Regions from separate parts of the Aquibaculum sediminis genome, predicted to be linked through region 3. Evidence: riboswitches for the same ligand, from Rfam matches in the RefSeq annotation. Region 3 holds a riboswitch; each other region holds the start of a gene.
The links. Region 3 has a riboswitch for thiamine pyrophosphate ahead of thiC (phosphomethylpyrimidine synthase ThiC). Riboswitches for the same ligand answer to the same signal wherever they lie in the genome.

Region 1 (9,269 bases), on a different contig from region 3:
CTGCAAGGAGCCGTTCTGCAGGCCATCGGTGATGAAGGTCGCTGCTGCTGCGGTACGGTCGACCAGGCGATCGAAGATCTCCTTGGCCTCGGGGCGCGGGAAACGCTGACGCAGCGCCACGAAATTGCCGTAGCGCCAGAGCAGCAGCAGGCCGAGGGCGAGCGCGATCATGCTCATGATGAGTGCGGCGTTCACACCGTGCCAGATCTGGATGTCGACGACCGGCGCGGCCCCGTTGGTGACTGCATTGGAAGCCACCTGCACCAACGGCCCCGCGATGGTCTGCGGCAGCAGGCCGATGGCCACCACCAGCACCACCAGGAGGCCGGCCGGCGCCCACATGCCGAAGGGCGGGTCGTGGGGGTGGCTCGGGTAGTCGTGCCGCTCCTTGCCCAGGAAGACGTGGATGGCGTAGCGCGCCGAATAGGCGACCGAAAAGACCGCGCCGACCGTGGCCAGCACCGGCAGGATCCACTCTTGGCCCAGGTAGTAGGTGTGGCTCGCCTCGTACAGCATCATCTCTTTCGAGAGGAAACCATTGAACAGCGGCAGGCCGGCCGAGGAAGCGGCGGCGATCATGGCGATGGTCGCTGTGATCGGCATCAGGGTGACCAGGCCACCCAACCGCTTGGCATCACGGGTCCCCGCCTCGTGGTCGACGATGCCCGCGGTCATGAAGAGCGCCGCCTTGAAGGTGGCGTGATTGAGGATGTGGAACACGGCTGCGAGCGCGGCCATGGGCGTGCCGAAGCCCAGCAGCATGGTCATCAGGCCGAGCTGGCTGACCGTGGAAAAGGCAAGCAGGCCCTTCAGGTCGTCCTTGAAGATGGAGATCCAGGCGCCGACGATCATGGTCACGAGGCCGGCAGTCGCGACGATGTAGAACCACTCCGGCGTGCCCGCTAGCGCCGGCCACATCCGCGCCATCAGGAACACGCCGGCCTTCACCATGGTGGCGCTGTGCAGGTAGGCGCTGACCGGCGTGGGGGCGGCCATGGCGTGCGGCAGCCAGAAGTGGAAGGGGAACTGCGCCGACTTGGTAAAGGCGCCGCCCAGGATCAGCAGCAGGGCCGGCAGGTACAGGGGCGAAGCCTTGATCGCCGCACTGGACTGAAGAATGACCGTGAGGTCATAGGAACCGGCGATGTTGCCGAGGATCAGCATGCCGGCGATCATCGCCATGCCGCCCGACCCGGTGACCATCAGCGCCATGCGCGCGCCCTGGCGGCCCTCCGGTAGGTGCTTCCAGTAGCCGATCAGCAGGAACGACGAGAGGCTGGTCAGCTCCCAGAAGATCAGCAGCAGCAGGATATTGTCTGAGAGCGTGATGCCCACCATCGCGCCCTGAAAGAGCAGCAGGTAGACATAGAACAGGCCCATGGGGTCCTGCTTGCTCAGGTAGAAGCGCGCGTAAACGATGATCAGCAGGCCGATGCCAAGGATCAGAAGCGCGAAAAAGAACCCGAGGCCGTCCAGGAAGAAATTGGCATTGAGACCCAGCCCCGGCAGCCATTCGAATCGCGCCTGGATCACCTCGCCCCCAAAAACCGCCGGAGCGTAGCTCAACAGCAGGATGAGGGATGTAAGCGTTACGGAACCTGCGGTCAGCGCGCAGGCGTTCCGGCCGGCGCGGATCATGAGCGCGGGCAGAATGGCCCCGATAAACGGTAGCAGGGCGATCAGGACGAGACTCATGGCTCTCCCTAGCGTTGGCCTGACGGTTCCGGAACCCCCCGGAAGGCTGGCGCAAGATTAGGGACCGGGCCTTCGGGGTCAAGAAAACCCGGATATGCTCGTGTCGGTTTTTTGTTAGAGTCAGGGGCGCGGGTGTGTCTCGGGCAGCCAGGGCAGGAGTCGCCGGCCGAGCAGGTCGACCGAGTAGTAAAGCAGCAGTGCCATGGCGGTGAGGACCAGCAAGGCCGCGAACATCAGGTCGGTTTGCATGCGCGCGTTGGCGTTGAGCATCAGGTGGCCCAGGCCGGCGCTGGAGCCCACCCACTCACCCACCACGGCTCCGATGGGGGCGACGGCGGTGGCGACACGCAGGCCCGAGGTGAAGGCGGGCAGGGCGGCGGGAATCGCGATGTGGCGCAGGACGGCATAACGGGTGCCCCCCATGGTCTGGGCCAGCGCCAGCCAGCCCGGATCGGTGCGCCTCAGCCCGTCATAGAAGGCGGCCGTGACAGGAAAGAAGATGATCAATGTCGCCATGGCAACCTTGCTGGCCATGCCGTAGCCCAGCCAGAGCACCAGCAGTGGCGCCAGGGCGAAGACCGGGATCGCCTGGCTGGCCACCAGCAGCGGCAAAAGCCAGCGACGCAGGACCGCGGCGGAGGCCAGCAGCAGGGCGGCTATGCTTCCAAGCAGCACGCCCAGCAAGAGACCCAGAAGGATCTCCGCGGCGGTGACGCCGGCATGCCCCAGCAACAGGGACCAGCGCTGTAAAAGCGTCGCGCCAACGGCCTGCGGGCTGGGCAGGATGAAGGGCGGGACGGCCGTGACCCAAACCACCAACTGCCAGAGCAGCAGCAGCCCGATGGTCACCGTCGCGGCGCGCAGCAATCCCATGGCCTATGCCCCTTCTTGCTCGCGCAAGCGGGCACTTCCACCGTGGCGTAGGGCGGCGAGCAGGCGCGCCTGCAGCGCGAGCAGCCCGGGATCGTCCGGCGCACGTGGCGGCGCGCCAGATGGGGCGAAGGCTTCACTGATCCGCGCCGGGCGGCCTGTGAGGACCAGCAGATGATGGCCCAGGCGCAGGGCCTCCAGCGGATCGTGGGTCACCAGCAGTACGGTGCGCCCGGCCAACAGATCACCGGCGAGATCCTGCAATTCCAGGCGGGTTACTGCGTCGAGCGCAGAGAAGGGTTCGTCCATGAGGATGATGGGCCGATCCTCGTAGAGGGTGCGGGCCAAAGCAACACGCTGGCGCATGCCGCCTGACAGCGCGGCCGGCCGGGCTTGGGCGCGATCGGCGAGCCCCACCTGTTCCAGAAGTTGCATGCATCGCGTTCGGCTCGGCCGCTGCCGGCGCAGGCGGTCGCCGAGCGTGACGTTATCCTGGACGCTCAGCCAGGGGAGGAGCAGGTCCTGCTGCGCCATCCAGGCTATCCGGCCCTGCAGGGCGGCGCCGTCGCTGGCCTCAATCTTGCCTTCGGCTGCGGCGTTTAGCCCCGCAAGCAGGGCAAGGAGGCTGGATTTCCCCACGCCGGAGGGGCCGAGGAGGCAACTCGTCTGGCCGGCCGGCAACTCGATGGAGAGGTCGTCGAAGAGCGCTGCCCCCTCGAAATGCAGGCGGGCACCGCTCAGCCTGATGCCGGGAGCGGCACCTGGCGTATCGAATCGTGCGCAAAACAAGGTCGGCAACGCTCCCTTCGCGGGCATTATCCCGGCAGGTTCAGGGGGTCGCGACCTGTCGTCGCCTCTCAGCCGCGCGTAAAGCGGCTCCCCCGGTGCATCGGCGGAGACTATGCCGCGCTGTTCGAGTGGGTTCCAGGGCAAAGGCACCTGAAGCAAGAGATTGATGCCGGGGACTTGGAATGGGCTGGCGGCGTAACGATCTCTCGCGAGCAAAAGCGCGAACAAGGAGCCAGCCATGATCAACGCCAAGTCCCTCCTCGACCAGTTCATGGGATCGGGGGGTACGAGCGGCCTGGGCGAGAAGGCGAAAAGCGCCATGGGCGGTGGCGGTATGTCCGGGGGCGGCATGTCCGGTGGTGGCATGTCTGGCGCCCTTGGCGGCGCCGCGGCCGGTGGTCTCCTGGCCTTGCTGGTCAGTTCGAAGGGCGCGCGCAAGCTTGGCGGCAAGGCCCTGACCTATGGCGGGGCTGCCGCGGTTGGCGCGCTGGCCTTTCGGGCCTGGCAGAACTACCGCGACGGCAAGCAACCCGGTGCCGCCGAGACTCCGACCGAGCCGCTGCCACCGCCAAAGGACAGCGCATTCGATGCGGAGAATACGGCTGCCGCCGATGGGCTGCCCTTCGCGTTGACCTTGGTGCGCACCATGATCGCAGCAGCCAAGGCGGACGGGCACGTGGATGCCGCGGAGCAGAAGAAGCTCTTCGACCATGTCGACGACCAGGGCTTCGACAACGAGACCAAGGCCTGGATGTTCGATGAACTGCGCAAGGATCAGGATGTGGCCGAGCTGGCGCGGGCGGCGAAGGGCCCGGAGCAGGCGGCAGAGATCTACCTCGCTGCACGCATGACCATCGATCCCGACGATCCGCAGGAGCAGCACTTCCTGCGCGAACTCTCCGTCAGGCTCGATCTGCCGAGAGAGCTGGTGCAGCACCTGGATGCAGAGGTGGAGGCTCAGGCGCGCGCCTGAGCCTCTATCAGCCTCTGAGTGCGATCAGGCAGCGTCTGCCTGGACCTTGATCGAAACGATCTTGTCGGGCTTGGGCACGCTGCCGGAGGGATCGCTTGCCGGTGCCTTGCTCAGGGCGTCGATCGCCTCCATGCCTTCGACCACCTCGCCCCAGACCGTGTACTGGCCGTTGAGCCAAGAGGCATCGCCGAAGCAGATGAACCACTGGCTGTCGGCGCTGTTGGGGTCCTGGGTCCGTGCCGCACCAATGGTGCCGCGCTTGAACGGGGTGTTGGAGAACTCGGCCTTCAGCTTCTGGCCGCTGCCGCCCGTGCCGGTGCCTTGGGGGCAGCCGGTCTGGGCCATGAAGCCGTCGATGACCCGGTGGAAGGCCAGGCCGTCATAGAAGCCGTCGCGCACCAGTTCCTTGACCCGGGCCACGTGGTTGGGCGCAAGATCCGGGCGCAGGGCGATGACGACGCGCCCGGAGGGCAGCTCCATCACCAGTGTGTCTTCGGGCGCAGTCGCCATGTCGCCTAACTCCCTTACAAATCAATCGATGTCGGCAAGAACGCGCATGCGCTCGATGCGGTCGGGGTCGTCGACCATGCCGTTGTTGGCCTGGTCACCCTTCTTGATCGCGTCAACAGCCTCCATGCCGGAGACCACCTGACCCCAGGCGGTGTACTGACCGTTCAGGTTGGGGGCGCTGGCCAGCATGATGAAGAACTGACTGTTGGCGCTGTCGGGGTCCTGTGCACGGGCCATGCCGAGGATGCCGCGCTGGAAGTGGCGGCGGGAGAACTCGGCCTCCAGGTCGGGCAGGTCCGAGCCGCCCATGCCGGTGCCCGTGGGGTCACCGGTCTGGGCCATGAAGCCGTCGATCACGCGGTGGAAGACAATCCCGTCGTAGAAGCCGTCGCGCGTCAGGCTGCGGATGCGCTCCACGTGTTGCGGGGCGAGCTCCGGCAGCATCTCGATTTCCACGGTGCCGTGGGCGAGTTCCATGACGAGCACGTTCTCGGGGTCGGGCTCCGCCTCAGCCCGGGGCGCGCCCGAGCCGAGGAGGAAGATTGCCGCGGCAGCGGCGGTGAGCAGACGGCGCATGACCTCAGCTCATCGCCTTCTGCAGGTTCTCGTCCAGCTTGTCGAGGAACTGGTTGGTGGTCAGCCAGGTCTGGTCCGGGCTGATCAGCAGCGCCAGGTCCTTGGTCATGTGACCGCTCTCGACCGTATCGATGCAGACCTTCTCCAGGGTCTGGGCGAAGCGCACCACCTCCGGCGTGTTGTCGAAGGTGCCGCGGTAGAAGAGGCCGCGGGTCCAGGCGAAGATCGAGGCGATCGGGTTGGTCGAGGTCTCCTTGCCCTGCTGGTGCAGGCGGTAGTGGCGGGTCACGGTGCCGTGGGCCGCCTCGGCCTCGATGGTCTTGCCGTCCGGGGTCATGAGCACGGAGGTCATGAGACCGAGCGAGCCGAAGCCCTGGGCGACGATGTCGGACTGTACGTCGCCGTCGTAGTTCTTGCAGGCCCAGACGAAGCCGCCGGACCACTTCAGTGCGGCGGCGACCATGTCATCGATCAGGCGATGCTCGTAGGTCAGCCCCTTGGCGTCGAACTCCTTCTTGAATTCGGCGTCGAACACCTCCTGGAACAGGTCCTTGAAGCGCCCGTCATAGGCCTTGAGGATCGTGTTCTTGGTCGACATGTAGACCGGATAGCCGCGCTGCAGGCCGTAGTTGAAGCAGGCGCGCGCGAAGCCCCGGATCGATTCGTCGTGGTTGTACATGCCCATGGCCACGCCGGAATCGGGGAAGTCGTGGACTTCGTAGACCGTGGCTTCGCCGCCGTCGGCCGGCTGGAAGGTCATGGTCAGCTTGCCGGGGCCGGGCACCTTGAAGTCGGTGGCGCGGTACTGATCGCCGAAGGCATGACGGCCGATGATGATCGGCTGGGTCCAACCCGGCACCAGGCGCGGCACGTTCTGCATGATGATGGGCTCGCGGAAGACGGTGCCGCCCAGGATGTTGCGGATGGTGCCGTTGGGCGAGCGCCACATCTTCTTGAGGTCGAATTCCTCGACGCGCGCCTCGTCCGGGGTGATGGTGGCGCACTTCACGCCGACGCCATGCTCCTTGATGGCATTGGCAGCGTCGACGGTGATCTGGTCGTCGGTGCGGTCACGCTCCTGCACCGAGAGGTCGTAGTACTTCAGGTCGATGTCGAGGTAGGGCAGGATCAGCTTCTGCTTGATGAAGTCCCAGATGATCCGCGTCATCTCGTCGCCGTCGAGTTCGACGACCGGGTTTGCAACCTTGATCTTTGCCATGGCCTCTCTCGTTTCCGCGTTCATCAGAAGGATCGCGCAGCCTCGAGGGCGCGCGGCGGGCGCACAATAACAGGCTTGCGGGAGCGGGCAAGACTCGCTGCCTGCCCTCATGCGACCCTGCTTTCGGCTCCAGCGGCGTTAACCGTTACTGGCAAGCAGCTTACGAATCATCAGAATGGCGGTCATCGAGGTGCCGGCGGCGAGGCCGATCCAGAGTCCCGTGATGCCAAACCCCTTAGCTTCGCAGAGATAGATGGCGAGCGGTGCACTGATGCCCCAGTACCCGAGCAGGACATAGATCATGGGCAGGCGTGTGATTCTGCGACCGCGCAGGAGACCCGAAGCGGCACAGGAAGGGCCGGCGATGAGTTCGATCAGGTCAAGCAGAAGGAGCAAGCCCATGGCCAGTCGCATCGCAGAAATGCCTTCGGCACTGTGATCAAAGAAGGCTCGGGCGAGCATTTCGGCGCCCCCCGCGAGCAGCAGGCAGAGTGCAATCCCAAGGATGACCGAGAGGCCGAGGCTGCTGACCATCACAGCTTGGCGCGCGCCCCGATCATCCAGACTCTCTGCTCGCGCCGCCCGCACCATCGAAGCCTGCAAGAGAGCGGCCGGGATTGCGTAGGCCACGCCTGCGGTCCGCAATGCCAGGGTATGTGCGGCCACATCCGCCACGCCCAGGCGCGCGGCATAGAGGGTAGCTGCCAGAAAGATGCCGATTTCAGTGACCGTCGCGATGCCGATGGGGACTCCTACGCGGAGTACGGCAGCCATCGCCTGCCAGTCCACCACAGCCCTTCCATTCGGGCCATGCTCACCGTTCTTGCCAGCCGTGGCGCTGTGGCGCGCTAGCGTGGCAATTGCGGCAAGGCTGACAATAGCCACAAGCAGTGACGCGACGCCTGCACCTGTCGCACCCAATGTCGGCATGGGCCCAATGCCAGTCATGAAGAGGTAGTTGGCGACTGCGTTGAGCGGCACCATCGCCAGAGTGACCTTCAGGAACAGCTTGGGCCTTTCCGCCGCAGTCAGCAGCGTCCGGTATAGGACGACCCCAAGCATTGGGATAAGGGTCAAGGCCATGGCGCGCGTGTAGCCCTGACCTTCTTCGAGCAGACTGGCCTGGAGGCCGAAAGTGCTCAACCACAGGGGGGCGAACCACACCAGCGGAACGATCAGCACCGCAAGCAGGCTCACCGTCGCCCATCCGATCCGTTCCAGTTTTGCCCGATCTTGCGCATCTGCGCGCGTTACAGCGGCCGTGTAGAAAGGAGCGAGACCGGCGAGCACTCCGGCGCAGAGGTAGAAGAAGATGGAATAGAGGTCGCTGCCGACCGCCACCGAAGCCAGAGCCTCGGTGCCGAAAAGCAACGAGACCATCACACTGTCGGTGATGCTCATGCCCATGTTGACCAGGGCAATTAGCGCGATCGGTGTGGCGAGCCGGATGATCGCACGCCCTTCCCGAAGGTATAGCTCCCATTGGGTGATTGCCTCGGAATCGGGACGTGCGGCAGATGCTGTCTGTGCGATTGTCATGGCGGGTTCCAGATGACGCCAGCAGCCGGCACTCGCAGCGGGGATCACTCGGGTGTGGAGTTAGTGGGTTCCACACCCGCGCAATTCCCGCCGGGAGAGCTGGGTTCTGTCGGGCCGCGAGTTCGCTGCTAGAGCCGCGCCTCGAGAACGAGATTGAAGGGCGTTTCGAAAGCGCGGGTGAAACGGGTGAATCCGGCCTTACGGAAGACATCGGCGAGACGTGATTCGCCAGCCTGGGCTCCAAGCACCATTCGCCCGCCATCGGAAATCGCATGAGCGCAGCAGATGGTCGTGGAGGCTGCGTAGTACATTCTCGCCACCGTGGAGATGTTGTCTTCGAGCCTGTCGTTGGCGAAGGGCTCGACCAGCATCACCGTCCCGCCAGGCGCAAGCGATTCGGCGGCATGTGAAGCCGCTGCGACCGGATCGCCCATGTCGTGCAGCGCATCGAAAAAGCAAATCAGGTCGTAGCCCTTGGCCGGATAGGTGTCGGCACGTGCGAGCTCAAAATGGCACCGCTCGGACACGCCTGTGTCAGAGGCAAGCTTGCGTGCCTCCTCAATGGAACCCTGGTGGGCATCGAAGCCGTAGAACTCGGATGTCGGAAAGGCCTTGGCCATGAGTGTGGTGGAATTGCCGAAACCGCATCCGATATCCGCCACACGCGCCCCGACAGTGAGCTTCTCTACCACGCCATCCAGTGCCGGGAGCCATTCGGGAACCAGGCTCGCCTTGTAGCCATTGCGGTAGAAGGCTGCGACACCGCAGGCAAGTCGGCCATCATGATCTCCCCAGGGAATGCCCTTGCCGCTGCGGAATGCCTCTATTGCCTTGTCTTCATCGGCCCACATCGAAGCCGGGACGGCCCAGGCACTGGGGAAGAAGACGGGACTGTCCTCGTCGGCCAGGACCAGGGCTTGCTCCGGCGTCATTTCGTAACTGTCGCTGATCTTATGATAATCGAGGTAGCCGCCGGCCACTTGCGAGTTGAGCCACTCCAACACATAGCGTTCAGCGCAGTCGGCACGAATGGCAAGTTCGCGCGCTGTCACCGGACCGGCACCGGCCATTGCCTTAAACAAGCCGAGTTGGTGTCCA
Region 2 (9,269 bases), on a different contig from region 3:
AGCGCGGCGGGCGCCCAGGGTCATCAACAGACTGCCGACATGCCTTGCCTTCGGAGGGCAGCCCATCGGGTTGCTGGACGCCCTTCGTCGCGACTGTTACTTGAACGCACGCCCTTCGATGCCTTCGGGAACACCGTAATTTGAGCCCGCTTCGCCGCCTCTACGACTGGACGCTCCGCATGTCGGCGCATCGTCATGCGCTGGCCGTGCTTTTCCTCATCGCTGCGATCGAGGCCTCGGTTTTCCCAATTCCTCCGGACGTGCTGATCATTCCGATGATCCTGGCGGCACGCGACAAGGCCTGGCTGATCGCCCTGGTGGCAACCGCCGGCTCGGTGCTCGGCGGCTTCCTCGGCTACGGCATCGGCTGGGGCCTCTTCGAGACGCTGGGCAGGCCGGTGCTCGAGTTCTATGGCTATGCCGGCAAGTTCGCGGATTTCGCCGCGGCCTACAATGAATGGGGCGCCTGGATCGTGGCCGGCGCCGGCTTCACGCCCTTCCCCTACAAGGTCATCACCATCGCCAGCGGCGCCACCAACCTCGACCCCTGGGTCTTCGCGCTGGCATCCCTCGTGTCCCGCGCCGGGCGCTTTTTCCTGGTCGCAGCGCTGCTCTACTGGTTCGGTCCGGCGATCCGCCGCTTCATCGAAGCCTGGCTGCCGCAGTTGACGGCGCTCTTCTTCGTTCTCCTGTTCGGCGGCTTTCTGGCCCTGCGTTATGTCTTTTGAGCGGCCGCGCCAGGGCCTATGTTCTCCCGCATGAAGCCTACGGCCACCCTAACCCGTTTGCTGCCGCTGCTCGTCTTGCTGGGCAGCGGCGGTGCCCTGCTGGGCGCACTCTTCTTCCAGTACGGCATGGACCTGGCACCCTGCGCGCTGTGCCATGACCAGCGCTATGCCCACGTCGGCGCCCTGCTGGCTGCGCTGCTGGCATTGCTCAGCGCCGGACAGCTCAGGCTGCTGCTGACAGGTCTGGCCGGGCTGGCGCTGCTGACAGGGGCTGGCATCGCCGGCTATCATGTGGGCATCGAGCAGGGTTGGTGGCCCGGCCCCGCAGGCTGTTCGGCCCCGGCCTTCGACGGCCTCAGCATCGATGAACTGCGCAGCGCCCTGGAGTCCGCTCCCGTGGTCCGCTGCGACGAGGTGCCCTGGTCCTTCCTGGGAATTTCCATGGCAGGCTACAACTTCCTGCTCTCCCTCGCCCTCGGCCTGCTGGTCCTGGGCGGAGCAGCCCGACGCTGGAGAACGGCATGAGCGAGCCCGACGCCCCAGACACCGCAAAGAGCAAGGCGCCGCGACGCGCCTATCGTCCCGGCGATCTGGAACCGCAAGAGCGGCTGGAACGCCTGCTGCGCGTGGACCATGCCGGCGAGTACGGGGCCAAGCGCATCTATGAGGGTCAGCTTGCGGTCCTGGGCAGCGGCAAGAGCGGGCCGGTGCTGCGCCACATGCACGAGCAGGAAGTGGAGCATCTGCGCACCTTCGAAACCCTGCTGCCCGAACGCCGCGTGCGCCCCACCCTGCTGCAGCCGGTCTGGCACGTGGCCGGCTTCGCGCTCGGTGCCGCCACCGCCATGATGGGCGAGCGGGCTGCCATGGCCTGCACCGTCGCCATCGAGGAGGTGATCGACGAGCACTATGCCGAGCAGGCGCAAGAGCTGGAGAATGCCCCGGAAGAGTCGGAGCTGCGCGAGACCATCGAGCGCTTCCGCGCCGAGGAACTGGAGCACCGCGACATCGGCCTGGAGCACGAAGCCGAGCGGACCCCGGGCTACGAGGTGCTCTCCGGCCTGATCAAGGCAGGCTCGCGCGCGGCGATCTGGCTGAGCAAGCGGGTATAAGCCCCGGACTCAGGCCTCCAGTTCGGAGTCCCAGTAGAGGAAGTCGGACCAGCTTTCGTGCAAAAAGCCCGGCGGAAAGCCGCGGCCGTTCTCCTGCAACCGAAATGTGCTGGGCGGCACCGGTTCGGTCATCAAGGTCATGCCGCATTCGCGCAGCAGTTTGCTGCCCTTTTCCAGATTGCAGTCCTGGCAGGCGGTGACCACGTTCTGCCAAGTGGTGCGCCCACCGCGCGAGCGCGGCAGCACGTGGTCGAAGGTCAGATCTTCGGAGGGATAGTTATCGCCGCAGTACTGGCAGCGAAAACGATCACGCAGAAAGACGTTGAAGCGGGTAAAGGCCGGGCGTCGATCGAGGTGCACATATTCCTTGAGGGAAATGACACTGGGCAGGCGCATGGCGAAGCTGGGCGAGTGCACCTCCCGATCGTACTCGGAGACGATGTTCACCCGCTCGAGGAAGACGGCCTTGATCGCATCCTGCCAGCCCCAGAGCGACAGGGGGAAGTAGCTCAAGGGACGAAAATCCGCATTGAGTACAAGGGCAGGAAAACTTTCGGCCGTGGCCACGCAGATTCCTCCTGCTTCTGCCCGGCCAAAAAATCGCCGGACCTTGTTTTCTTACCCCGCTACTCGATTATCCACAAGATGTTGTGACGCCGGTCACAAAGTCTTCATAGAGCCGCCCAAGCCGCCGCGTCAGCCCTCCCGCAGCACCTTGAGCAGGAAGCGCGCCGCCAACTCCAGCCCCGGCTGATCGATGCCGTGCCCCAGCCCCGGCCGGGCATGGGCTTCCACCGGCACTTCGGCCGCGCGCAAGGCTTGCTCCGCCGCGCCCATGGCGGTGAAGGGCACCACCTCGTCCGCCTCGCCGTGAACCAGCAGCACCGGCGGACGCGCGGCGATCTCGTCTGCCAGGCGCTCGGGCGCTAACAGATGCCCGGAACAGCCCACAATGCCGGCAAGCGGCTTGTCGCGACGCAGGGCGGTGTGCAGCGCCATCATGCAGCCCTGGCTGAAGCCGAAGAGGGCGACCCGGCTTGCGTCCAGCCCGTGGCGCTTGAGCTCCGCATCCAGGAAAACGTCGAGCGCCGCACGCGCACTTTCCGCACCGGCCAGCATGGCCGCGGGAGAGCGATCCTGCAGGCTGAACCACTGCCGACCCATGGGCGCCATGTCACAGGGCTGCGGCGCGTCGGGAGAGACGAAGGCCGTGTCCGGGAAGAGCTGGGCCAGCACCGGCGCCAAGCCGATGAGATCGTTCCCGTCGGCCCCCAGGCCGTGCAGGAAAACCACCAGGCTGTCGGCCTTGCCGCCGCTGGCCGGCTCGTGACGGGGGCCGGTGAGCTCTATCGAAGGGGTCATGAAACATCTCGCTGAAGTGGATCGGATCGGAGGCGGGTCGCACGCTGCGCCTTCGTGTGGCGAAGCCCGCAGCCGGCGTCAAGCCACCCCGGAGCCTTCCGCCCCGGCCGGCAGCATGGCGTAGCGCCGATAGTGCCACAGCATCCTGGCCGCCACAGACCGGAGCGGTTTCCAAGCCTCCGCGCTCGCACGCAGCGCCTTGCCATTAGGACGCTCGTCCAGGCCGCGCAGATTCTGCAGCCCCAGCATCAGGCCCACATCCTCCCCGGGGAAGACATCGGGCCGACCGTGGGAGAAGAGCAGATAGCACTCCGCCGACCAACGCCCGAGGCCCTTGACCTGCACCAAACGATCAACGGCGGTTTCGTCATCCAGGGCATCGAGCTCCGCGAGATCGAGTTCACCACTCTGCAGCAACTCCGCAAGCGAGCGGGCATAGCGCGCCTTCTGGCGCGACAGCCCGGCACCGCGCAGGCTGTCCTCATCGAAGGTGAGCAGGCGTTCCGGCTCCAAAGGCGCTGCCAGCGCCTCGAGACGGCTCCAGATTGCCGCCGCGGAGGCGAGCGAGACCTGCTGCGCCACGATGATGCGCAACAGCGTCTCGAAACCCGGCGGCCGGTAGCGCAGGGGCGGCGAACCCGCCTGCTCCAGCGCGCGGGCAAAGTCGCCGTCCATGGCAGCCAACTGCTCCACGGCCGCGGACAGCGTTTCCTCGGTAATGCGTTCGATCTGTCTCATGCAGGCAGTTTAGACGAAACCACCCGGCCCTGTCGCGGCGGACCTGCCGCGGCGCTGGACGCTGCAGCCGCCGCTCGCTATGTCGGGGCCATGCCCGAGACCACCCGCTTCGCGCCCTCGCCCAGCGGCCAGTTGCACCTGGGTCATGCCTTTTCCGCGCTCTTTGCCGCCCGGACCGCGCAGAGTGGGCGCTTTCTGCTGCGCCTGGAAGACATCGACCGGGGCCGCTGCCGCGCAGAATTCGAGACCGCGCTCCTGGATGACCTGGCCTGGCTGGGACTGCGCTGGGAGGAACCGCCGCTGCGGCAGTCCGAGCGCTTTCCGGCCTATCGCGATGCCCTGGAGCGCCTGCGCGCGCTGGGCCTGGTCTATCCCTGCTTCTGCACCCGGCGCGCCATCGCGGAAGAAATCGCCCGGGCCGACAGCGCGCCGCACGGCCCCGACGGGCCGCTCTACCCCGGTCTCTGTCGCGGCCTCTCCGACAGCGAAAGGCAGGAGCGACTTGCCGCCGGCGAAAGCCACGCCTGGCGACTGAACGTGGAGCAGGCCCGGCAGCGCAGCGGACCCCTCACCTGGCTGGACCTTGACGAGGGCGAACAGGTGGCACGGCCCGAACTCCTGGGCGATGTGGTGCTGGCCCGCAGGGACATCCCGACCAGCTACCATCTGGCCGTGGTGGTGGACGATGCGGCGCAGGAGATCACGCTGGTGACGCGGGGTGTGGACCTGTTCCACGCCACGCATATGCACCGCCTGCTGCAGGCGCTGCTCGATCTGCCCGTGCCGCGCTGGCATCACCACCGCCTCATCACCGACGCAGACGGCAAGCGCCTGGCCAAGCGGCACGACTCCCTCTCTCTGAAGGCCCTGCGCGCAGCCGGCCGCAGCCCGACGGAGGTTCGGGCCATGGTCGGCATGGACTGAACGTCGTGCCGCCCTCGGCCTATGCGCCGGTGAAACGTGGCGCGCGCTTTTCCAGGAAGGCCGCAACGCCTTCGCGATAATCAGGGCTGCGGGCCGCTTCACGCTGCAGATCGCGCTCCAGGTCCAACTGCGCATCCATGTCGTTTGTGGCTGATTCCTGGATTGCCCGCTTGATCAGTCCCAGTGCCCGGGTCGGCTGCGTCGCGAGGTGGGCGCAGAGCTTTCGGGCTTCCGGCATCAAGTCCGCATCGTCATGCACCTGCCAGATCATGCCCCAGGCCTCGGCCTGCTGGGCGCTCACCGGCGTGCCCAACAGCGCCAGGGCCTTGGCCCGGGCTTCACCCACAAGCCGCGGCAGGCTGAAGGTGCCGCCGCTGTCGGGCACCAGCCCGATCTTGCAGAAGGCCTGGATGAAGCGCGCCGAGCGCGCCGCCAGGACGATGTCCGAAGCCAGTGCCACATTGGCACCGGCGCCGGCCGCCACACCATTGACGGCGCAGACCACCGGCTTGGGCAGGGCACGCAGGCGCCGCACGAGCGGATTATAGAGCCGCTCCAGCGTCGCCCCCAGGTCGGGCGCCTCACCCTCGGTCGGAAAACCGCGGTCCGATAGATCCTGCCCGGCGCAGAAGCCTCGCCCCGCACCGGTGAGGAGCACGGCGCGGACCGCATCATCCTGCTCGGCCCGCTCCAGCGCCTCGATCAGGGCGCCGTGCAGTTCCTCGTTGAAGGCATTGAGCTTGTCCGGTCGGTTCAAGGTGATGCTGGCATAGCCGTCGGCCACCTCGTAGATGACGGGCTGAGTGTCCACGTTAGTCGTCCTCCCCTTTGCGCGCAAAGTCGTCGATGAAAGCCGTGATCGCCGCCAGCACCTCCGCTTCGCACTCGCGATGCGGGTTGTGGCCGCAGCCGGGCAGGTCGAGGCGGCGACAGGGACCGGAAACGCCCGCTTCGATCGCATCGATCTGCGCCATGGTGCCATACTCGTCGTCCTCGCCCTGGATCAAAAGCACCGGCGCCGTGATGCGCGGCAGGCAGTCCTCGATGTTCCAGTCGCGAAACTCCGGGCTCAGCCAGATGTCGTGCCAGCCGCGGAAGGTGGCTTCCGCATCGCGGTGATAGCGCGCCATGCGCCCGGCCAGATCGCCCTCGAAGAAGGCCTTACCGGCCGCGCGGATGCCGGCAAGCGAGATCTCCTCCACGAAGACATGCGGCGCCATGGCCACAAGTCCCGCTATCGGTCGTTCGGCGAGCGCCGCATGGAGCAGGGCGATGGTCGCGCCATCGGAGTGCCCGACCAACAGCGGCCGCACGATTTCCAGCTTGTCCAGCAGCTCCGGCAGCGCCTCGAGCGCCTCCTCGTGCAGGTAGCGCGCGGTGCGCGGTTCGCGCAGCGGATCGGACCCGCCGAAGCCGTAGCGCGACCAGACCAGCAGCGAACAGCCGGTGGCCGCAGCCAGCGCCTCCGGGAAGTCGCGCCAGAGCTCTACGGCGCCCAATCCCTCGTGCAACAGCACGATAACCGGCCCGTCCGGGCGCCGGCCCGGCAGCAGTCGATACTCCAGGGCATGCCCCCGGATCGTGATGCGATCCAGTTCCGTCACACGCTCACCTCGGGATTCGTCGTCGCCCGATCCTTGACCAGACGCGCCAGGGGATCAACGATCCCGACACGACAGGCCCGCGGCTGGATTCCGGCCTGCACAACCACCAGATGGAAGTCATGGACACGCTCGAAGCTCTGCTCTCCCGCCGTTCTCCCCCTGCCCTCATGCCCGACCAGCCGCCCGAGCCGATGGTGCGCCGGGCGCTCGAGGCGGCGATCTGTGCGCCGGATCACGGCAAGCTGCGGCCCTGGCGCTTTCTGTTGCTGCGCGGAGACGAGCGCCAGCGGCTGGGCGATGCCATGGCGCAGGCTCTGGCGGCACGCGAACCGGATGCGCCCGAAAGTCTGCTCGAGAAGGAGCGCAACAAGCCGCTGCGTGCGCCCCTGATTATCACCACGGTGGCACGCCTGCAGCCCGATCACCCCAAGATCCCGGTCGAGGAGCAGCGCCAGGCGGTGGCCAGCGCCGCCTTTTCCATCATGCTGGCCATCCATGCCGAGAGCTGGGGGTGCCAGTGGAAGACCGGCGTGGCGGCGCGCGACCGCCGGGTGCTCGACGCCCTGGGCCTGGAAGCCAACGACGAGATCATCGGCTACCTCTATGTGGGCGCCCCGGCAGGCGTAGCCCCGCCGCGGCGGGCGATGGAAGTAGACGACTTCCTGCTGGAGCTGCCGCGCGAACCTGCCTGAGCCGAGGCCATTGACCTGCGCACCGGCATCGTTCAGCCTTTGTCCCGCAGGCCGCTCGCCGGCCTGACGCATAACCGAGGGGAGCCCCGACAGGGGGCTGAGAAACCGACGGGCCCAAGGGGCCAGCGCGGTGACCCTGAGAACCTGATCCGGGTCATGCCGGCGAAGGGACGGGAAGAGTACCCATCCCGAAAGTCGCCGGATCTCCTGCACATGCGGAAGGAGGTCCAGTTTGTCGAAAGTGGAAGAGGTTACGGTGCTGGGGGCCGGCGTCGCGGGCCTCACCTGTGCCGTGACGCTGGCGGAACGCGGCTGCCGCGTCGCGGTGATCGAGCGCAGCGAGGCCCTGGGCGGGCAGGCCGCTTCCTGGCTTGCGGGCGGCATGCTCGCCCCCTGGTGCGAGCGGGAGTCGGCCGAGCCGCCGGTGGTCGCGCTGGGCCGGGAAGCCCTTGACTGGTGGCCCAAGCACTACCCGCCGACGAAGCGGGCGGGCAGTCTCATCCTCGCGCCGGGCCGCGACCTGCCTGAGCTGGAGCGTTTCGCGCGGCGCACCGAAGGCTTCGAGCGCGTAGACGCCGACGGAATCGCCGCCATGGAGCCGGACCTAGCCGGCCGTTTCCGCGCCGGGCTGCTGTTCCGGAAGGAAGCGCACCTGGACCCGCGCGCGGCGCTCTCCGCCCTTGCCGAGCGCCTGCAGGTGCTCGGCGGCACGATCCGCTTCGGCCGCGACGCTGCCGAGCATCGCGCCAGCGGCAGAGTGATAGACTGCCGCGGAATGGCTGCGCGGGACCGGTTGCACGACCTGCGCGGGGTGCGCGGCGAGATGCTGCTGCTGCGCAGCGGGGAGGTTAGCCTGTCCCGTCCGGTTCGCCTGCTGCACCCGCGCTTTCCACTCTATATCGTGCCGCGCGGCGAGGGGCTCTTCTTGGTCGGCGCCACCATGATCGAGAGCGACCGGCGCGGCCGGGTCACCGCGCGCTCCCTGGTCGAGCTGCTGAACGCCGCCTATGCGCTGCATCCCGCTTTCGCCGAGGCCGAGGTGGTGGAGACCGGCTGCGAGGTGCGCCCGGCTTTTCCCGACAACCTGCCGCGCATTCGCTGGCGGGACGGCCGCCTTTGCGTCAACGGCTGCTACCGCCACGGCTTCCTGCTGGCGCCTGCGCTCGCCCGCATGGCGGCAGACGCGCTGCTGAACGGCGCCCACTACCCGGAGGTGATGGATGAGGATCATGGTGAACGGCGAAGCGCGTGAGGTCGCAGGGCCGACGCTCGCGCAGACCCTGGAGGAGCTGGGCTATGGCGAAGCCAGGGTGGCCACGGCCGTCAACGGCGACGTCGCCCCCGCGTCGCGCCGCGGAGAAGTCACACTCAGCGAGGGCGACAGGCTGGAAGTGCTGGCGCCGATGAAGGGAGGCTGAGCCATGGAAGCCTACGGCGTCCACCTGCATTCGCGCCTGCTGCTGGGGACCGCGCTCTACCCCTCGCCGGCGATCATGGCCGAGGCGGTGAAGGCATCGGGCGCGGAGGTGGTGACGGTCTCGCTGCGCCGCGAATCCGGGGCGGAGAAGGCGGGCCAGGGCTTCTGGTCGATCATCCGCGAGCTCGGCGTGCGGGTGCTTCCCAACACCGCCGGCTGCCACAGCGTCAAGGAGGCCGTCACCACGGCGCAGATGGCGCGCGAGCTTTTCAACACGCCCTGGATCAAGCTGGAGGTGATCGGCGACGACGATCTGCTGCAGCCGGACGTCTTCGGCCTGGTGGAGGCGGCGCGCATCCTCTGCAGCGAGGGATTCGAGGTCTTTCCCTACACGACCGACGACATCTGCGTCGCCGAGCGCCTGCTGGAGGCCGGCTGCCGGGTACTGATGCCCTGGGGCGCGCCGATCGGCTCCGGCGGCGGGCTCTACAACCCGCGCGCCCTGCGCAGCCTGCGCGCGCGCTTTCCCGACGTGCCGCTGGTGGTGGACGCCGGCATCGGCCGCCCCTCCCACGCCGTCGAGGCCATGGAACTGGGCTACGACGCCGTGCTGCTGAACACGGCCGTGGCCAGGGCCGGCGACCCCATCGCCATGGCCCGCGCGTTCCGGCTCGCCCTGGAGGCCGGCCGCC
Region 3 (9,269 bases):
ATATGTTGTTGAGTGCTCGGGGCAGTCGGTTACGGGCACACATGATGATGGCCTGCCACCTATGTCCGTTCATTGCATAGCGCCTGATCCTTTCGCAACCTTGCGACGTTTGATGGATAACCTTCTGAAGGTTCATACCCAGAGCGCAGTTTCACGAGTGGTGGCGATGAGGCTGTCTTCACCGTAGACATCCTCCGTCGTCAACAGGTCCCTTGTCATGCACACTGCGTGGGCAAGACGGAGTCTTCGCCAGCTTGGCGGTTAGTACCGATCGGCCCCGCGGTATCGCTCTCACGCGGTAGCGATAGAGCCAGCAGGCCCAGAAGTACGCCCGTCACTGCGACAGCGACATAGACCCAGATGAACGTGCCTGTTGCATCCTTAACGATGCCGCCCAGATAGTTGCCGATGACACCCCCGAGACCGAGCGTCACGTTTGCGATCCCGAATATTGCCGTGGCCCGCCGTCCACCGGCCATCTTCGCGATATAGGCGGGCACCAGTCCAAAAATGGGATAGAAGGCCAGTGCAAAGAGGACGCCTGCGGCCACGGGAAGATGGCCGACCGGCGCGAAAACCAGAATTGCCGCTGACAGGAAGACAAAGCCATAGCTGATCAGCAGTGCGAGCCGTACCCCAGTTCGATCTGACAGAGATCCAAGCACGAATCCGGCGAACATGCCGACAAAGCCGATTGTTCCCCAGACCAGCGCTGCAAAATCCACGCTGAGCGCCAGTTCTTCGCGTAGATAGGGCGCAAGATAGTTCTGAAATGGCAGGGTCGAGAATCCGTTGAAAAATGTGATCGCCCAGACGAGGAGAACCCATGGCGCGGCCAATGCACGTACGCGCGCCAAAATCCCAGTATCCGGCACTGCGTCCGGGCCTATTTCCGGTCCGGTTGCTCTGGACTCGTCGGGTTGCCGGCGGAAGAGACCGAGCCGCGCGAAGACAACCAGGGCAATCGCTGCGACGAACAGCGTGCCGGTACCCACTGTGTACCACACGCCGCGCCAGCCGCCGTCCGGGACGAATATCGGCACCAGAAGGCTGTTCAGGAATACACCATAGCTGGTTCCACTGGAAGCAAGGCCCAGCACCTTGCCGCGATGACGGTAGCGGATCGTGCGGGCGACAATTTCTACCATGGGAACCCAGGCCGAGGCGGCGGTGCCGCTTAGCACGGTCAGCAGCATGCCAACCAAGAGGATGTTGTTTGTCATTGGCAGCACCCCCAAGGCAGCCCCGCACAGCACCACCGAGCCGATCACCACCTGGCCGCCGCCTACGCGCGGCGCTAGCCAGGCGCCACCAATGGCAAATGCCAGAAAACCAAACTGGCCGGCGGCGGTGATCGTGCCCGCCACCGTATAGCCAAAACCAAGATCCGCGCGCATATCGGTGACAAGCTGTGCGAACAGATAGGTACCGAACCCATAGGTTGCTGCCACGACACTGGTCAGCAATAAAGCAACCACTACTGCTTCAAGAGGATGTGAAGGCGCGGTAAACGGTTCTTGCAGATGCGCACGTTCAATAGCTAGTAGACCGGTCGTCTTGTCATTTGACATGACAATTCTTTCAGTTTCGGCTTGCCAGGAGTTGGTCTAAACTGATGTTGATAAAACGCTTGAACGGGGCCATATTCCCTTCCGCCTTGGTACGGAGCAGCGCCCCTTCATATGCATCGATCAGGTAGGCTGCGGTGGCGTCAGGAACAAGGCCTGGCGGCAGGTCGCCCTGCTCTTGCGCCTGCCGCAGCACGCCGCGCAGGTCGCCTTGCCAGGTTTCGAATGCGCGCACGAGGCTGCGCTGAAAGGCCGGGCTGCGGCTGGACGCCGTTAGTGCCAAATTGCCGAACAGGCAGCCGCCGAGCTTGTCGTCTCCAGCCAGTCTTTCCAGATACTCGAAATATCGTCGCAACCGCGTGAGCGGCGGGACGCTCTCATCTTCCAACACTTCCCGTCGGGCCTCGTGGTAGCGCTCTGCATGAGCGTCCAGGACGGCGCATACGAACGCCTCCTTGCTTGCGAAGAAATGATAGAACGAACCCTTCGGCACGCCCGCAGCCTTCAGAATCGGGCCGATCCCGACTCCGTCATAGCCAGAGTTCAGGAGCGCTTTCCAGCCTTCTTTGATCAGCTTTTCACGTGTGTTCAATTTCGCCATAGAGGAATTAGTAGACTGGTCGTCTATTTCTGTCAAGCACGTGGAAACGAAAAGGTTATTAATGGCAATGCCTAACCGAGGGGAGGCAATGACGATTCCGCACCTTGCCATTCGCAAAACGCGGGCTGATAGGTCACGGTGCCTTCCAGCGTCATACCTTGAAGTGCCAGATGAAGCCCGCTCCTGGCATGGCTGGCACCGTCATGTCAGCCTCGTCATGGCGGCGGCTGCTTTCCTTGCCAGGCTTTCCGCCGATCAGCGCCGCGCTGCCTTCAGCAAAAGGGACAAAACGAGTCCAAATGCCGCGGCTTAATTTCCCAGGCAGCCGACATGCTCACCAGCTCCGAAATCCGCTACCTGATGATCAGATTACTGTTCACGGCGCCCACCGGCACCGCTTTCATATGGACGTGGTCGTGGTGGCAACGACGACATCAAGCCAATGCCGCTGAATGCCATCGGAGAAAGCGGCAGAAAACGCCACTATAGCTCTATGATCTGTGGAACTTCACAAGTATTCCGAGATATGATTCACATGGTGAAAGGAACGTTTTGTACGGACGGACGCCCAATGGGCGAAGATGGAGCCGCGTTGTCGTGGGAAGCCGACGGATCCCGGACGCAGCGGCGGGAACAACCGGTTGTTCATGGCGGCGGTTTTGTGGATTGCCCGAACTGGCAGTCCGTGGTGCCCGCGTTGTTCGGGAACTGGCGCACGGCGTTCCGGCGGTTCAGCGACTGGCGTAAGGCCGATGTTTTCAAACGGATGTTCGATGCCTTGCCGAATGAGCCTGACATGGAATACGCCATGATCGACGCCACCATCGTCAGGGTTCATCGCCACGGACAGGGCCCAAAAGGGGGATTTAGAGCTAGGCCATAGGTCGCTCCAAGGGCGGCAGACGACAAAGGTTCTGGCGCTGACCGATGCCCTGGGCAACCTCGTGCGCTTCTCGCTCATGCCGGGTCACCGTTTCAACAGTCTCGGCGTAGCGCCGCTGGTCGAGGGTGTCGAGTTTGACGCTTTCATCGCGGACAAAGCGTTCGACAGCAGCGTTGCCGCTCTCAACGAGCGCGGCGCCAAGGTTGTCATCTCGCAGCACCCGAGACGGACAAAGCCCATTCTGATCGATGATGACTTGTACAACTTGCGCCACCTGATCGAGAATGTCTTCTGCAAACTCAAAGAGTTCAAGCGCATCGCTATGCGGGCCTGCAGAACCGATCAGAGCTTCGAGGCCATGATCTATCTCGCAGCCGCCATCTTCAATTCACGATGAATCCCCATAGACCCTAATCCGTAGGCGGTCCTATTGCCCTTCCCTGCTCCGTCGACGTCGATCTTTAGCTGCCTCCACCTCATGGACAGGGACGTAGAGGTCCCCGCCATCGCGATACTTCTCGGCCATCTCCGCCATGCCCTTCTGCGCGCGCGCGGCATAATGGATGTCCTGGCTGATCTTCATCGAGCAGAATTTCGGCCCACACATTGAACAGAAATGCGCGACCTTGTGCGCCTCTTTCGGCAGGGTCTGATCGTGGAAGGCGCGCGCCGTGTCCGGGTCGAGCGAGAGGTTGAACTGATCCTCCCAGCGGAACTCGAACCGGGCACGCGACAGCGCGTCGTCGCGGATCCTTGCCGCGGGGTGGCCTTTCGCCAGATCTGCAGCATGGGCGGCGATCTTGTAGGTGATGACGCCGGTCTTCACATCGTCCCGATCGGGTAAGCCCAGATGCTCCTTGGGCGTCACGTAACAGAGCATCGCCGTGCCGAACCAGCCGATCATCGCCGCGCCGATCCCACTGGTGATATGATCGTAACCCGGCGCGATATCGGTGGTCAGCGGCCCGAGCGTGTAGAACGGGGCTTCGCCGCAGAGTTCGAGCTGCTTGTCCATGTTCTCCTTGATCTTGTGCATCGGCACATGGCCGGGGCCTTCGATCATCACCTGACAATCCTTCTCCCAGGCGATCTGCGTGAGTTCCCCCAAGGTCTCCAGCTCGGCGAATTGCGCGGCATCGTTCGCATCCGCGATGGAGCCTGGCCGCAGCCCGTCACCGAGAGAGAAGGACACGTCATAGGCGCGCGCGATGTCGCAGATATCCTCGAAATGCTCGTAGAGGAAGCTCTCGCGGTGGTGGTGCAGGCACCATTTCGCCATGATCGAGCCGCCACGGCTGACGATGCCGGTCACCCGGTCGACAGTCAGATGGATATGGCGCAGCCGCACACCTGCGTGGATGGTAAAATAATCCACCCCCTGCTCCGCCTGTTCGATCAGCGTGTCGCGGAACACCTCCCACGACAGATCCTCGGCCACGCCGTCGACCTTTTCCAGTGCCTGGTAGATCGGCACGGTCCCGATCGGCACCGGCGCATTGCGGATGATCCATTCGCGGATGTTGTGGATGTTGCGTCCTGTGGAAAGATCCATGACCGTATCCGCGCCCCAGCGGATGGCCCAAACCATCTTTTCCACTTCCTCGGTCATCGAGGACGTCACGGCGGAATTTCCGATATTGGCGTTGATCTTGACCAGAAAATTCCGACCGATGATCATCGGCTCGATCTCGGGGTGATTGATGTTGGCGGGAATGATCGCCCAGCCGCGCGCCACCTCGTCGCGTACGAATTCTGGTGTCACAAAATCGGGGATCGATGCGCCGAAGCTTTGGCCGTCGCGCACAAGCTGTTCCCTGATCGCCATGCGGCCCAGATTCTCGCGGATGGCAACGAATTCCATCTCCGGCGTGACGATGCCCGCCCGAGCATAGGCGATCTGGCTCACGGCCTTGCCGTCCCGTGCTTTCAGCGGCGCGTGACGAACGGGGAACTCGGGTGTCAGCCGGTCGGCCGAGACAGAGCCGTTGTCTTCCGGCCGGACATGTCGTCCCGCATAGGCGTCGACGTCGCCGCGGGCCGCGATCCAGCTTTCGCGCAGGCGTGACAGGCCGCGCTCGATGGCGATCTTGGCGGCAGGATCGGTATAGGGGCCGGAAGAATCGTAGACCGTCACCGGAGGTTCATCGGCACTGGGATGCAGGGCAATCTCTCGCATCGGCACCCGGATATCAGGGTGAGTCATTCCCGGCCAGAAGACTTTGGACGAAGCGGGCAGCGGTCCAGTGGTGACATTCGGGGTTGGATTGGACGTCATGTCAGGCTCCGTAGCTTGTGCAAGCATTAGAGACCCAGCGCTGACGGGAAGGAGAAGAACGCCTCACAAAGGACCACGGCCGCATCCGACCGCCAAGGCATCCGCACCGTCCCTACGCCAGTATGAACTGGATCAGGTTCGTCGGGTTCTTGCGCTGCCTTGCGGCCTAGCAGTATCTCAGCCCCTTGTCGGGACACCCCTGGTGAGGACCAGATTCTGCGCAACGAGGTGCACAATGTCAACGCGTTGTCCAGGTTTTGGCTCGTGAGCTTCATGCATTACGATCTGGGATACATCGACCTGGAACAGATAACCCTGCAGACGATCGACAATCCTTTCGGACCAAGGGTGTCATCCATGTCTCGGGAATGAACAGCTGCAAGTTTGATGAGAGCGAGCAAGTTTTCGGCGTGCTTTTCGTAGCGCGTGGCGACGGCGCGGTAGTGCTTGATCTTGTTTATGTAGCGTTCGAGGAGGTTTCTGTATCGATAGAGGGACTGAAGGCGGGCGGGTCTTTGCGTCCAGGCATTGATTAGATGCAGGCCCAGGCGCCTTACTGGTCCATGGCCTGGTGCATGGCGTTGGAGTCGTAGGCACGGTCAGCGAGCAGGATCTGGCCCTCGCCGTGACTGCCAAGCATGTCGGCTGCGCTGGGGCCGTCGTGAGACTGGCCGGGGGTGAGCTTCAGGACCACCGGTCGGCCCTCGGCGTCGACCAGGGCGTGGATCTTGGTCGTCAGCCCGCCCCGCGAGCGCCCCACGCATCGGGCGTCAGGCTGGTCCCCGGCGGCGGATTGCGGCCGCCCTTTTTTGCGTTCGCCCCGTGCTGGTGAACGCGAACCGAGGAACTGTCGATCATCTGCAACTCGCCTTCGTAGGCGGCCGAGACTGCCTCGAAGATTCGATCCCAGACACCCAACTTCCGCCAGCGCACAAAGCGGTTGTAGCAGGTCGTCGGTGGGCCGTAGCGCTCCGGGATATCAGCCCAGGGCGAGCCCGCCCGTACGCAGCCGCCAGTAGATCCCGTTCAGCACCCGCCGGTCGTCCACTCGCGGCACGCCGCGCGGCTTGTTCGGCAGCAGTGGCTCGATGATCGACCACTCGAAGTCCGTGATCTCGTAACGGCGTTGACTCATTTCTGCTCCTCCTCGAGGAGCTTGAATCGCATTCCAGCCGAGACGCGCTACCAATTTATGAGTTTACGGCCTAGCCCTTCCTGCCCTTCACCTTCTTCAGGGTATCCGCAATCGCCTTGCGGGCCACCTTGAGCGATTCCGTCCTGCCCGACATGAATATGCGCCCCGAGGCGCCCATCATCTGAACGTCGTTGATGGTCACGTCTGGTGCGGCGCGCTCGGCCTCGTTGGCTGCCACGCAGGCGAAGAGGGCTGGCATCATCTCGTAGACCAGCAAGGAGGTTCCGGGCAGGAGCATCGATGCATCGCGGCTGCGATTGAGAATGATGGCATGCTGGTCGGAGATGTCCTCCACGATGTCGTGGAAGAGCGTAACCGGGGCCAGCTGGTCTTCCGCCTTTGCGCCGATCCCTTTCAGCACCGCCGCGCCGGCCGCAGCCAAATCGTCGCGGCTGGAAGAGTGAAGCTCCATCAAACCGAACTGCCGCTCAGTGAAGAGAATGCCCGGCTCCATGTCCGGCGCGGCCTTCAGGGCCAGATCGCAGATCCGGTGAATGGACAGCGCCGGCGCCACCTCAATGATGAGGCTATTCTCGCCTTCGAAAGGCGGATAGCCTCGCGCCCGCGTGGGCGTGCTGAGGTAAGCCGCGAACTGCGGCTGAAGATCATAGATCGGCAGATAAACGCGCAGTTCCGTCATGCGGCTCTCCTCTGCAGCGACACGGGTTCCTTACTTCGCCGCTTCGAAGAACTTCCCGATGTCGGGATGCGGACGCGGGATCACGTGGACCGATACCAGTTCGCCAATCGCATTGGCCGTCTCCGCTCCGGCTTCCGTCGCCGCCTTGACGGCACCGACATCGCCGCGGATGACCACAGAGACCAGTCCGTCGCCCACTTCCTCACGGGAGACGATGGTCACGTTCGCCGCCTTCACCATCGCGTCGGCCGCCGCAAGCGCGGCCACATAGCCTTTGGTCTCGATCATACCGATTGCATTCGACATAGCTCTTCCTCCGCTTCACGCTATGGCCCGCAGGCCGCTGCTCAACACATGCCGGTGCCGCTGCCCCGGCCTACGACGTTACTCCTGCTCATCGATCGACCCGATAATCAGCGCATCGACCGGCGCCTTCACCTTCGTGAAATAGGCCGCGGCCACGGAACCGGTGGTGATCAACACGCTTTCACCGACACCGCAGCCGAGGACATCGAGGGCGATGAGCGTGGAGCCGTTGTCCAAAGTGACCTCGAGCAAGGCGCCGTTCGGCACCGTCTCGATACGCTTGGTGGACCAGACCTGGCCGGTTACGCGCCCGCGAATCATTTCGGCTTCCTTTCGATCTGAACGCCCTTGCGCCGCAACTCGTCCAGCGCCAGGGGCGTGAAGCGCACGCGCTTACCCACACGAACCTGTGCCCCCTGGGGCACCCCGGCCACCTGGCGCTCGCTGATCAATCCGCGCTCGAACGAGACCACCTCCTGCCTTGCCCCAGCGCCGTCGAACGAAGGGCTTGCAGGCGCGGCCGGTGCCTGTCCGCGCTGCAGGCGGAAACGCCAGCGCCCGGCCTTGATCTCCTGCACCGAACGGCCATCCTGCGCCAACTCGAGGACGCGCAGGACGAAGCGGTTCAGATCCTGATCGCTGTTCAGGCTCACCGCCTCTTCGCGCACCTGCGGTTTGGGCGCCGTGTCTGCAAAGGCCCCGACCTCGGCCTTCAGGCCCTGCAGCTCCTCGGCCAGGATCTGACGGATCAGGCTGCGTAGGTCATCACTCACGTCGCTGTCCCCATCCTAGCGTGCGCCCAAGGAACGAAGCGCCGATTCGGCTGCTTCCTTGGCATTGCGGATCTCGGCCTCATCGCCGGACAGGTAGAGCCGACCGTTGGCCCCGATCATGCGATAGTCGACGATCTTGATGTTCGCCGCCTTCTCGGCCTCGTTGGAGGCGATAATGGCGTAGGAGGCCGGCTGGCACTCCAGAAGATACAGCGACTCGCCGCCAAGAATCATCGACCCCAGCTTGTTACGATTGATCAGGAAGGCGTGCTGATGATCGATGCGGGTGACGATCTTCGAGGCGAGAATCTGCGGTTTGGTAGCATCCTCCGCCTGGGCGCCCAAGGCTTCGAGCACCGCTTCGGCACTGGCTTTGACTTCGGCGGTCGAACTGGCGTGGATCTCCAGGTAGCCGAACTGCCGCTCGACGACCAGAATGCCTGCGCGCACGTTAGCGCCCTTGAGGGCTACGTCGGTCAAGGCTTCGATGTCGAGGCCCGGGGCGATCTCGATGATCTGCGCCGCCATGTTTCGCCGCGGCAGCGATCCTCGCATCCAGGTCGCGATGTAGCAGAGCGTCTGCGGCTGGAGTTGATCGATGAAGATGAATGAGCGGAGTTCCGCCATCAGTTGCTTCCCTTGATGACATTGCGAAGCTCCTCGGCGATCAGGCGACGCAACTCGTCTCGCATGGCACTGTCCAGGCCGCTGCTTCCGCCGCGCGCGGTCTGCCGGCTGGGCGAAACCGGCCCGGCGCGCAACCGCGAGCGCCCTTCCCCGGGGACGCCGTCAGCCGGAGCCGCAGGGAGGGGTCCGTCAAAGCCGAAGTCGCTGGTCGTGAAGTCAGCGAAGGGAACGGACCCGTCGGCATTGAAGGCAATGCTGGTCCAGTGCACCAGATGGTGCGGGCCGATGTTTTCTCCGACCGAACTGCGCCCGAAATAGCCCGTCCCTATGGTGAAGGTCGGCGCGAGATGGGTTTCGAACCCGGCCGCGCCCTGGCTGCAGGGCGCGTTCACGACCACGCG

Region 1: another riboswitch for thiamine pyrophosphate. It lies ahead of ABZ720_RS10570 (ABC transporter ATP-binding protein); the one in region 3 lies ahead of thiC (phosphomethylpyrimidine synthase ThiC).
Region 2: another riboswitch for thiamine pyrophosphate. It lies ahead of thiO (glycine oxidase ThiO); the one in region 3 lies ahead of thiC (phosphomethylpyrimidine synthase ThiC).

What each region holds. Positions count from the first base shown of each region.
Region 1 is NZ_JBFCVK010000006.1:6,464-15,732, reverse strand. Features, by position in the region: gene ABZ720_RS10580 (monovalent cation/H+ antiporter subunit A) at 1-1,695, opposite strand, end outside; gene ABZ720_RS10575 (ABC transporter permease) at 1,816-2,568, opposite strand; gene ABZ720_RS10570 (ABC transporter ATP-binding protein) at 2,572-3,354, opposite strand; TPP riboswitch at 3,348-3,458, opposite strand; gene ABZ720_RS10565 (tellurite resistance TerB family protein) at 3,593-4,327, shown strand; gene ABZ720_RS10560 (peptidylprolyl isomerase) at 4,352-4,837, opposite strand; gene ABZ720_RS10555 (peptidylprolyl isomerase) at 4,859-5,413, opposite strand; gene ABZ720_RS10550 (NADP-dependent isocitrate dehydrogenase) at 5,418-6,632, opposite strand; gene ABZ720_RS10545 (MATE family efflux transporter) at 6,771-8,171, opposite strand; gene ABZ720_RS10540 (class I SAM-dependent methyltransferase) at 8,300-9,269, opposite strand, start outside.
Region 2 is NZ_JBFCVK010000005.1:156,495-165,763, forward strand. Features, by position in the region: gene ABZ720_RS09605 (YqaA family protein) at 141-728, shown strand; gene ABZ720_RS09610 (disulfide bond formation protein B) at 759-1,253, shown strand; gene ABZ720_RS09615 (demethoxyubiquinone hydroxylase family protein) at 1,250-1,840, shown strand; gene ABZ720_RS09620 (HNH endonuclease) at 1,850-2,407, opposite strand; gene ABZ720_RS09625 (alpha/beta hydrolase) at 2,537-3,202, opposite strand; gene ABZ720_RS09630 (DNA-3-methyladenine glycosylase family protein) at 3,281-3,940, opposite strand; gene gluQRS (tRNA glutamyl-Q(34) synthetase GluQRS) at 4,031-4,864, shown strand; gene paaG (2-(1,2-epoxy-1,2-dihydrophenyl)acetyl-CoA isomerase PaaG) at 4,884-5,675, opposite strand; gene ABZ720_RS09645 (alpha/beta fold hydrolase) at 5,677-6,468, opposite strand; gene ABZ720_RS09650 (nitroreductase family protein) at 6,588-7,160, shown strand; TPP riboswitch at 7,228-7,348, shown strand; gene thiO (glycine oxidase ThiO) at 7,402-8,412, shown strand; gene thiS (sulfur carrier protein ThiS) at 8,390-8,578, shown strand; gene ABZ720_RS09665 (thiazole synthase) at 8,582-9,269, shown strand, end outside.
Region 3 is NZ_JBFCVK010000002.1:48,669-57,937, reverse strand. Features, by position in the region: gene ABZ720_RS02950 (MFS transporter) at 216-1,571, opposite strand; gene ABZ720_RS02945 (TetR/AcrR family transcriptional regulator) at 1,582-2,169, opposite strand; partial or broken gene ABZ720_RS17465 (IS701 family transposase) at 2,339-2,482, shown strand; partial or broken gene ABZ720_RS02940 (IS5 family transposase) at 2,751-3,449, shown strand; gene thiC (phosphomethylpyrimidine synthase ThiC) at 3,480-5,327, opposite strand; TPP riboswitch at 5,419-5,538, opposite strand; partial or broken gene ABZ720_RS02930 (IS5 family transposase) at 5,699-6,462, opposite strand; gene ABZ720_RS02925 (microcompartment protein) at 6,533-7,162, opposite strand; gene ABZ720_RS02920 (BMC domain-containing protein) at 7,193-7,468, opposite strand; gene ABZ720_RS02915 (EutN/CcmL family microcompartment protein) at 7,547-7,789, opposite strand; gene ABZ720_RS02910 (hypothetical protein) at 7,786-8,241, opposite strand; gene ABZ720_RS02905 (BMC domain-containing protein) at 8,257-8,868, opposite strand; gene ABZ720_RS02900 (aldehyde dehydrogenase family protein) at 8,868-9,269, opposite strand, start outside.